DNA from 3 places in the Scandinavium sp. UTDF21-P1B genome. Region 3 is predicted to be linked to each of the others. Evidence: predicted binding sites of a transcription regulator. Region 3 holds the regulator's gene; each other region holds the start of a gene.
What was found. Region 3 encodes Fur, which represses iron uptake genes when iron is present. Its sites were predicted from a motif close to ATAATAATGAGAACNACTATCAA; they were not measured.

Region 1 (3,279 bases), on a different contig from region 3:
CAGAACCCGCTGACGCGCTATTACCGCGAAGATTACCCTCAACAGAAACAGGCCGCTCCCGGCATTCAGGCCAGGATGCAGCCGGTTCCTGACTGCGGTGAGGAGTCTTACACGGGCAGCGGCCGGTTAGCGGGCCGCAAGGCGCTGGTCACCGGCGGTGATTCCGGCATTGGCCGCGCGGCGGCCATTGCCTATGCGCGCGAAGGCGCTGACGTCGCCATCAACTATCTCCCGGCAGAGGAAGAGGATGCTCAGGCGGTGAAGGCACTGATTGAAGCTGCGGGCAGAAAAGCCGTTCTGCTGCCGGGCGATCTCAGCGATGAGCACTTCGCCCGACAGCTCCCCCATCAGGCTCACCAGGCGCTGGATGGCCTCGATATTCTGGCGCTGGTGGCCGGTAAACAGGTCGCTGTTGAAGAGATTAAGGCACTCACCACCGAACAAGTGGTGAAGACCTATACCATCAACGTGTTCGCGCTGTTCTGGATTGTTCAGGAAGCGCTGCCGCTACTGCCTGCCGGCGCCAGCATCATCACCACTTCGTCCATTCAGGCTTATCAGCCCAGCCCGCACCTGCTGGACTATGCTTCGACAAAAGCGGCAATCCTGAACTTCAGCCGCGGGCTTGCCAAACAGGTGGCGCCGCAGGGCGTACGGGTCAATGTGGTCGCACCTGGCCCAATCTGGACACCGTTACAGATTTCAGGCGGGCAAACCCAGGACAAGCTACCGAAATTTGGCCAGCAGACGCCGCTGAAGCGTGCGGGTCAGCCTGCTGAGCTGGCGCCTGTGTATGTCTATCTGGCGAGTGAGGAATCGAGCTATGTCACCGCAGAAGTGCACGGCGTATGCGGGGGAGAACATCTGGGCTAAAAAAAACCGACGCAGAGGGATCTGCGTCGGCTTCATGACTGAGTGGAAAATTATTTCGCCGCAGCGTGCTCTTCACCCACCAGGCCGATTTTCAGATAGCCTGCCTGATGCAGAGTATCCATTACCTTCATCATCGTTTCGTAGTTAACGGTTTTATCCGCACGGAAGAAGATGGTGGTGTCTTTCTTGCCTTCGGTCAGGGCATTGATGGCATTCACCATGCTCTCTTCGGTAACCGGATCGTTACCGAGGAACATGCTGTTATCCGCTTTGACCGACAGATACACTGGCTTGTCCGGACGCGGCTGCGGCTGGCTGGAGGAAGCCGGCAGATTCACTTTGACATCTACAGTTGCCAGCGGCGCGGCCACCATAAAGATAATCAGCAGCACCAGCATGACGTCGATAAACGGCGTCACGTTGATCTCATGCATTTCGCCGTTGTCGTCCAGATTTTCGTTCAGACGCATTGCCATTGGCTGTCACCCTACCCGTAATTTCTGGGCGGTACGTACCGGCGGCGTGCCGCTGGCGTTCAGGTCGAGGTCACGGCTTTGCAGCAGCAGAACCTGTGCGGCCACATCGCCGAGCAACGCCTTGTGGCTGCCAATCATGCGGGCAAAGATGTTATAGATAACCACTGCCGGGATGGCGGCGAACAGACCGATCGCCGTGGCCAGCAGCGCTTCTGCGATACCAGGTGCAACCACAGCAAGGTTGGTGGTCTGCGTCTGGGCAATACCGATGAAGCTGTTCATGATGCCCCAGACGGTACCGAACAAGCCGATGAACGGAGAAATCGCGCCGATGGTCGCCAGATAGCCGTTACCACGGCCCATATGACGGCCAGCCGCCGCAACGCGTCGCTCAAGACGGAAACCGGTACGCTCTTTAATGCCTTCGTTATCTTCGGCGCCTGCGGAGAGTTCCAGCTCGTTCTGCGCTTCGTTGAGCAGTTGAACGCTGAGGCTTTTGGCCGGGAAGGCGGAAGCGATGTCGCTTGCCTGATTCAGGGAGCGGGCTTCACCCAGTAGCTGTTGCTCACGCTTGAGGCGGCGCTTTTGCGACAGCAGTTCGGTGCTTTTACTGAAGAAGATTGCCCAGGTGACAACCGATGCCAGAATCAGGCCGATCATGACCACCTTAACCACGATGTCGGCATGATGATACATACCCCAAACGGAGAGATCCGCCTGCATCAAATTATTACCCACTCTGTATCTCCAGGATCCAAATCACAAAATCTGAGCGTAATGATATCAAAAAGTCGTCGAATTGATAGTCGTTCTCATTACTATTTACATATTGACGCAATCATCACTAAGTTTCATTGCGCTCACGCAGGAAAAAGGGGCTTTACTGCGTTCCAGCAAAATTTTCTGCTTAATCTGCTCGCTCCTCGTACTTCACCCTGCAATCATGTTAGTTTAGACGTCCAGACGTATAAAAACAGGTAAGACGAACATGTCCGAAAAGCAACTTGATACCGTGCTGGTGAACGCTGGCCGCAGTAAAAAATACACGCTTGGCTCGGTGAACAGCGTTGTTCAGCGCGCGTCATCTCTGGTGTTCGACACGGTCGAGGCCAAAAAGCACGCCACGCGCAACCGCGCAAAAGGCGAACTGTTCTATGGCCGTCGCGGCACCCTGACGCACTTCTCTTTGCAGGAAGCTATGTGCGAGCTGGAAGGCGGTGCCGGGTGCGCCCTGTTCCCCTGCGGCGCGGCCGCCGTGGCCAACGCCATTCTGGCGTTTGTCGGGCACGGCGATCACGTCCTGATGACCAACAGCGCCTATGAGCCAAGCCAGGATTTCTGTACCAAAATCCTCGCGAAGCTTGGCGTCACCACCGGCTGGTTCGATCCGCTGATTGGCGCGGACATCGCCGACCTGATTCAGCCCAATACCAAAGTTGTGTTCCTGGAATCTCCCGGCTCCATCACCATGGAAGTGCATGACGTTCCGGCAATCGTCAGCGCGGTACGTCGCGTTGCGCCAGAAGCCATCATTATGATCGACAATACCTGGGCTGCGGGCGTGCTGTTTAAGGCGCTTGAGTTTGATATCGACATTTCGATTCAGGCCGCCACCAAATACCTGATTGGTCATTCCGACGGCATGATTGGCACCGCCGTCGCAAATGCCCGCTGCTGGGATCAGCTGCGTGAGAATGCTTACCTGATGGGTCAGATGGTCGACGCCGATACCGCCTATATGGCCAGCCGTGGATTGAGAACCCTCGGCGTGCGTTTACGCCAGCACCACGAAAGCAGTCTTAAAATTGCCGAATGGCTGGCTCAGCATCCGCAGGTAGAGCGCGTGAACCACCCTGCGTTGCCGGGAAGTAAAGGCTATGAGTTCTGGAAACGAGACTTTACGGGCAGCAGCGGTCTTTTCTCATTTATT
Region 2 (3,279 bases), on a different contig from region 3:
TGTCCCTTAATCCTTAACCAACGCTGTGTTCGAGGCTTATCGCCAGCAGTTTTTGCGCTTCAACCGCAAACTCCAGCGGCAGTTCTGAGAAAACGTCCTTACAGAAACCGTTCACAATCATCGAGATAGCATCGTCTTCGCTGATGCCGCGCTGTAAACAGTAGAACAGCTGATCTTCCCCGATGCGCGAAGTCGTCGCCTCGTGTTCAAGCTGCGCGGTATTGTTGCGACACTCCACGTACGGGAAGGTGTGCGCCCCGCTGTCCGGGCCAATCAGCATCGAATCGCACTGGGTAAAATTACGTGCGTTGGTGGCGGTCGGCATGATTTTCACCAGGCCGCGATAGCTGTTCTGGCTGTGCCCGGCAGAGATCCCTTTGGAGATGATCGTCGATTTCGTGTTCTTACCGATGTGGATCATTTTGGTGCCGGTGTCGGCCTGCTGATGCCCGCTGGTCAGCGCGACGGAGAAGAATTCCCCGATGGAGTTATCGCCGCGCAGAATGCAGCTTGGGTATTTCCAGGTGATTGCCGATCCGGTTTCCGACTGCGTCCACGACATTTTGCTGTTCTCGCCTTCGCACAGCGCACGCTTGGTAACGAAGTTCAGGATGCCGCCGGTGTTGTTATCGCCCGGGAACCAGTTCTGCACCGTCGAATATTTCACTTCAGCATCTTTGTGGATGATCACTTCCACCACCGCAGCGTGGAGCTGGTAACTGTCTCGTACCGGGGCCGAACACCCTTCGATATAGCTGACATAGCTGCCCTCATCCGCAACCAGAATGGTGCGCTCGAACTGGCCGGTTTTTTCGGCATTAATGCGGAAGTAGGTGGAAAGCTCCATCGGGCAGCGGACGCCTTTGGGCACATAGATGAAGGTGCCGTCAGAGGCAACCGCCGCGTTCAGCGCGGCAAAGAAATTGTCGTTACCGGGGACCACGGTACCGAGGTATTTCTGCACCAGCTCAGGATGATCGTGGATGGCTTCGCCGAAGGAGCAAAAAATGATGCCCTGCTCCGCCAGCTTTTCACGGTAGGTCGTCGCGACGGATACGGAGTCAAAAATCGCATCGACCGCCACTTCGCGACCTTCGCGCACCGGCACCCCAAGCTGATTGAAGGCTTCTTCTACTTCCTGGCTCAAAAAGGCGTTCGCCCCGGTTTGCTGCACCGCGCCGGGTTCAGACGCGCAGGTCTCGTCGCAGTTTCCGCACGAAGGTGCGGAGTAATAGCTGTAATCCTGGTAGTTGAGCTTGTCGTAATGGGCCTTAAGCCAGTGCGGCTCTTCCATCTCTACCCACGCTTTATAAGCGTTCAGGCGAAATTCCAGCATCCACTCCGGCTCATTGCGCTTCGCCGAGATGGCGCGCACCACATCCTCGCTGATTCCTTTTGCCAGCTCATCGGTTTGCAGTTGGGTGAAGAACCCTTCTTTATAATTGAGCTGCCCACAGCTCCACATTTTGACATCGTCAGTTGCTTCAGTATTACGTGACATAATTACTCCGCCTGCACCCCAAAACTTTCGCCACAGCCGCACTCGTGCTGCGCTTTCGGGTTATGAAACTTAAAGATCTGATTCAGGCCTTCGCGCACATAGTCGACCTCCGTTCCGTCGATAAACGGCATCGCCTGAAGCGGCACCCACAGCTTCGCGCCGTCGGACTCAAACAGCAGATCGTCGGGTTTAGGTTCGCTCACGGTATCCAGCACGTACGCAAAGCCTGCACAGCCTGACGTTTTGACTCCGAGTCGAATCCCCAGCACGTGCTGTTTGTCTGCCAGCTCCCGAACGTGCGCCGCGGCCTCCGGCGTCATGCTGATGCCACGCCAGGCAAAATCGGCAGGATTGAAGGTTTCTGAATGCAATTCCATAGGTCCACCTTATTGAGTTAAAGCCACCAGGGCATCCCTCTATGGTAGTGATAATGATTATCACTTCAACCCCTTATCAGCAGGGGCTTTCAGCGGAAACGACCTTTTAAGGCGCTTTCACTAAGCATAGACCCTATGCGCAAGGTGAACAGTCACACCTGAAATTGTTCAATGCATTGAAAAATAGATGCTTTAGCAGAAGAAGTTCGCAGAAAAGGCGGTAAAGAAAAGATGTATCGAAAATATCTATTTATGAGATAGGATTTGCGGCGATCGGAAAAATGAAAAAGCCTCGTGGATGATTCACTCGAGGCTTTAGCGCTTTGAGTCGTATCAGTACAGCGAGGCCTGACCTGCCGGACGCGTTTTAAAGCGACGATGCACCCAGAGATACTGCTCCGGCGCGCGCAGAATCTCTTTCTCGATGACCTTATTCATGTAGCTCGCAGCCTGGAATTCATCTTCGACCGGATAGTCCGACATGGTTTTGCTGATATGCAGGCTGTAGCCCCGGTTTGAGGCTTTACGCACCATGGTAACGGTCAGCATGCGCGAACCAGACAAGCGGGAAAGCACGAAGGTACCGTTAGTGGTCGCGGCCTGAGAAACGTTGAAGAAAGGTGCGAAGGTGCTGCCTTTCGGGCCGTAATCCTGGTCTGGCGCGAACCAGACGGCTTCACCACTTTTTAACGCGCTAACCAGCCCGCGCAGGTTGCGGCGGTCGATCATCGCTTTGTTCGAACGCAGACGACCTTTGGTTTGCACCCACTCCATCATCTTGCTGTTGTGCGGTCGGTATGTCGCCATCATTGGACGGCAAAGACCCATTGCCCTGCCGCCTAGCTCCAGCGACATGAAATGTACCCCGACCACCATCACGCCTTTGTTATCTTCCAGCGCTTTGGCCAGGTGTTCATAACCTTCCACGTCAAACCATTTTTTTACCCGCGCATCGCTCCAGAACCAGGCCATCCCCGTTTCAATTAAGCCCATTCCGAGAGAAATAAAATTCTGTTCGATTAATTTCTCTTTTTCACAATCATTCATATCCGGAAAACAAAGCGTAATATTTCTTGACGCTATCTTTTCTCTTCTTTTCAGAAAAGGACGAGAGGCGCGCCCTAATGAAGAACCGAGAATATAAAGCAGAGGATAAGGGAGTTGGACCATCAGCCACAGCACGCCTAAACCAAACCAGGTCAACCAGTTACGAGGGTGCAGTAAAGATGTGTCGAAGGCTTTTGCCATCGTTGATTCCTGTGTACGTGTATACCTGTAGCGCGTAAGGAAAAAACGAAGCAATTCATCAATCATTAAGCGATACGTGGTGAAACTTCACGTGAGTTAAAAACCATTTTAACTTAAACGTCTAAAAACCTGCGCGACCCTTGAGTCCATTGT
Region 3 (3,279 bases):
GGCACAATTCCCGCAGGCTCGTGCACACGTGATTGCCGGTGCCGGGCACTGGGTCCACGCTGAAAAACCGGACGCGGTACTGCGCGCTGTTCGCCGCTATCTGGCGGAATGATTAAAATCCGAGCAAGCAAGCGCCATTGTGGCTCCCGGCGTTGGCGTGGGGGTTTCGCTGATGTATGATTGCGCGCTATCTGCGCCGGGCCTGTCGTCCGGCGGCTTGTTTCCCCGAAGTCACTCTGAATCATGGCAAAAGAACAAACGGACCGAACGACATTAGATTTGTTCGCAAACGAGCGTCGCCCGGGAAGGCCGAAAACCAATCCGCTCTCGCGCGACGAACAGTTACGCATTAATAAGCGTAATCAGCTGAAGCGCGACAAAAGCAATGGTCTCAAGCGCGTTGAGCTAAAGCTCAATCACGAAGCGGTCGATGCGCTCAACGAGCTGGCTGAAGCCAGAAACATGAGCCGCAGCGAGCTGATTGAAGAAATACTGATGCATCAGTTGGCTGCGTTGCGAAGCCAGAAACTCGTCTGAAAATCCGACAAAAAATCACTTTCATGTAGCAGAGAGTGCAGTCCGGCGCGATTGCGGTTCCCGCGCCCTTCTCCTCCTGCTATCATTGCCTTTATCTGTGGGCAACATTCCACCATCATTTCATTACGTTTCAAGAGGTTATTTTACTCATGGCAATTACAGGCATTTTCTTCGGCAGCGACACCGGCAATACCGAAAATATCGCGAAGATGATTCAGAAGCAGCTTGGTAAAGATGTAGCTGAAGTGCATGACATTGCCAAAAGCAGCAAAGAAGATCTTGAAGGCTTCGATATTCTGCTGCTGGGTATCCCGACCTGGTACTACGGTGAAGCACAGTGTGACTGGGACGACTTCTTCCCGACGCTGGAAGAGGTAGACTTCAACGGCAAACTGGTGGCCCTGTTCGGCTGCGGCGACCAGGAAGATTACGCAGAATACTTCTGTGATGCGCTCGGCACCATCCGCGACATCATCGAACCACGCGGCGCAACCATCGTCGGCCACTGGCCAACGGCGGGTTATCATTTCGAAGCGTCTAAAGGCCTGGCCGATGACGATCACTTTGTGGGCCTGGCCATCGACGAAGACCGTCAGCCGGAGCTGACCGCTGAGCGCGTTGAAAAGTGGGTTAAGCAGATTTCTGAAGAGCTGCACCTCGAAGAGATCAAAAACGCCTGATAAACGTATGGCGCAGCGCTCAGGTTGCGCCGTATTAGCGATAAGTTCCGTAAAATTAATAGATAAAAGCAATCAAATTAATCGCTACAAATTTTTAACTTTTGAGCACATGTCTGTACAATGTCAGCTGTTTTAACGAGGTCGGATGTTTCGCTTTGCAGATGATGCCTCGTTTCTGAAAAGCATACTTTGCTCAGGGTTTGCAGTTTTCATTTAGACTTCGCAGTTCTATAATGAGACGCATTATCCTGAATTCATTCTTAGTAATACTTCCAATAAGGAAGTGTATCGCCTAGCAACAGGACTGATTCCGCATGACTGACAACAATATCGCATTAAAGAAGGCAGGCCTGAAAGTCACGCTTCCGCGTCTTAAAATTCTGGAAGTGCTTCAGGAGCCGGACAATCACCATGTCAGTGCGGAAGACCTCTATAAGCGCCTGATCGATATGGGCGAGGAAATTGGTCTGGCAACGGTTTATCGCGTTCTGAACCAGTTCGACGATGCCGGAATTGTCACCCGCCACAACTTCGAAGGCGGTAAATCTGTTTTCGAACTGACTCAGCAGCATCACCACGATCACCTGATCTGCCTCGACTGCGGCAAGGTTATCGAATTCAGTGATGACTCGATTGAAGCACGCCAGCGTGAAATCGCCACCAGGCACGGCATTCGTCTGACTAACCACAGCCTTTATCTTTACGGCCACTGCGCTGAAGGCGACTGCCGCGAAGATGAACACGCCCACGACGCCGCCGATAAATAATCGACGCTCGTGCAAAAGCAAAAGCCAACCTGACGGTTGGCTTTTTTTATGGGCATATTTTGGGGCAAAAACAGAGTTGAAATAAGGCTTACGGCGCGGGGGTATTGTTGCTGCGAATTTCCTGCCAGATTTTATCGCAGCGCGCCTTCACTGCCTGATCGTTACCCGTACGGGTCGCCTGGATACACTGCTGATAATCCAGCGTGCGCACCGTTTCCTGTTCGGCAAACTGCTTGTGCTCCTTCTCCTGCTTCAGCACATCCAGCACGCTTTGGCAGGCTTCAATCTTATCCGGATTGCCTTCCGCGGTATTAATACAGGCGCTGTAGGCGGCTTTCAGCTTGCTGTCTTCTTTCGGTGCCTGCGGCTGTGCACAAGCCACCAGCCCGGACGCCATAATCGCGACGAGAATCAATTTTTTCATGATACGACCTCATGGTTACGCGGCAGGCATCGTGCCCGCCGCGTCGCTTATCAGAAGATGGTGAACGGAGCGATAACGATGAATTTCACGTCGCGCTCATCCTGGAACATGTTGCCGTAGCCACCGCCCCAGCTTGGGATATCTGAATGGTTGTCGTACTGAGTGAAGTGCAGCTTGAACAGCGTGCCTTTGGCGCGCCCTTCCTGGACGGTGTACATCGCATCGAGACTGTAGGAAGACTCTTTGATTTTGTTTGAGGCAATGCTCTCTTTCTGCCCTGCGCTGTTGATCATCCAGTCCGCCGGTTTAGCATCCCACGCGTAAACGTAGGAAGCGCCCACCGCCCAGCCTGGCAGGTTCCAGTTTTTCAGGTCATACATTCCGCCGAAGAACACGGCTTTTTCGCCGTTGGCGTTGAAGTCGGAACGGTTATCCCACCAGATATCCAGACGACCGTTGGAGGAAGCATAGGTTGGCGTCATACGCTGCAGGAAGAAGCCCTGCTGGCCTTCTGCCTTAACCCATGTCCCTTCGAGGCGCAGGTCAACCACGTCAGCCACTTTGTAGCCGAAGGTCAGAGCCTGTAACCATGCGGTACCGTCGTAAATATCGTTGACGGTGTTTTTATCTACGGTGTCACGTGCACCATAGAACTGGTAGCTGGTAGAAAGTGGCGTACCGGCCACGTCGAATTTGTAGCTGGCTTTGGCGAAGTACTGATCCATAAAGCCCTGCGCCTGACCAAATGCGGCTTCCAGAACGAGGTCATTTTTAAAGTCGTACTTCGCACCGATGGAGTGGAGATAATCGACTTTGGTTTTCCTGTCATTCTGGTAGAACTTGTCGGTTTCAAGGTGCCATGGTGCCTTGT

Region 1: exbB (tol-pal system-associated acyl-CoA thioesterase) is a predicted target of Fur. The motif match lies at 2,149-2,171, and genes of this name have one in related genera.
Region 2: sufA (Fe-S cluster assembly scaffold SufA) is a predicted target of Fur. The motif match lies at 1,920-1,942, and genes of this name have one in related genera.

The regions. Positions count from the first base shown of each region.
Region 1 covers NZ_JBFLVD010000014.1:272,016-275,294, reverse strand. The annotation lists gene AB1287_RS12030 (SDR family oxidoreductase) at 1-873, shown strand, start outside; gene exbD (TonB system transport protein ExbD) at 924-1,349, opposite strand; gene exbB (tol-pal system-associated acyl-CoA thioesterase) at 1,356-2,087, opposite strand; gene metC (cystathionine beta-lyase) at 2,338-3,279, shown strand, end outside.
Region 2 covers NZ_JBFLVD010000010.1:94,686-97,964, reverse strand. The annotation lists gene sufB (Fe-S cluster assembly protein SufB) at 14-1,501, opposite strand; gene sufA (Fe-S cluster assembly scaffold SufA) at 1,504-1,878, opposite strand; gene lpxP (kdo(2)-lipid IV(A) palmitoleoyltransferase) at 2,212-3,126, opposite strand.
Region 3 covers NZ_JBFLVD010000008.1:176,128-179,406, reverse strand. The annotation lists gene ybfF (esterase) at 1-112, shown strand, start outside; gene ybfE (LexA regulated protein) at 244-537, shown strand; gene fldA (flavodoxin FldA) at 687-1,217, shown strand; gene fur (ferric iron uptake transcriptional regulator) at 1,532-1,984, shown strand; gene chiQ (ChiQ/YbfN family lipoprotein) at 2,073-2,408, opposite strand; gene chiP (chitoporin ChiP) at 2,459-3,279, opposite strand, start outside.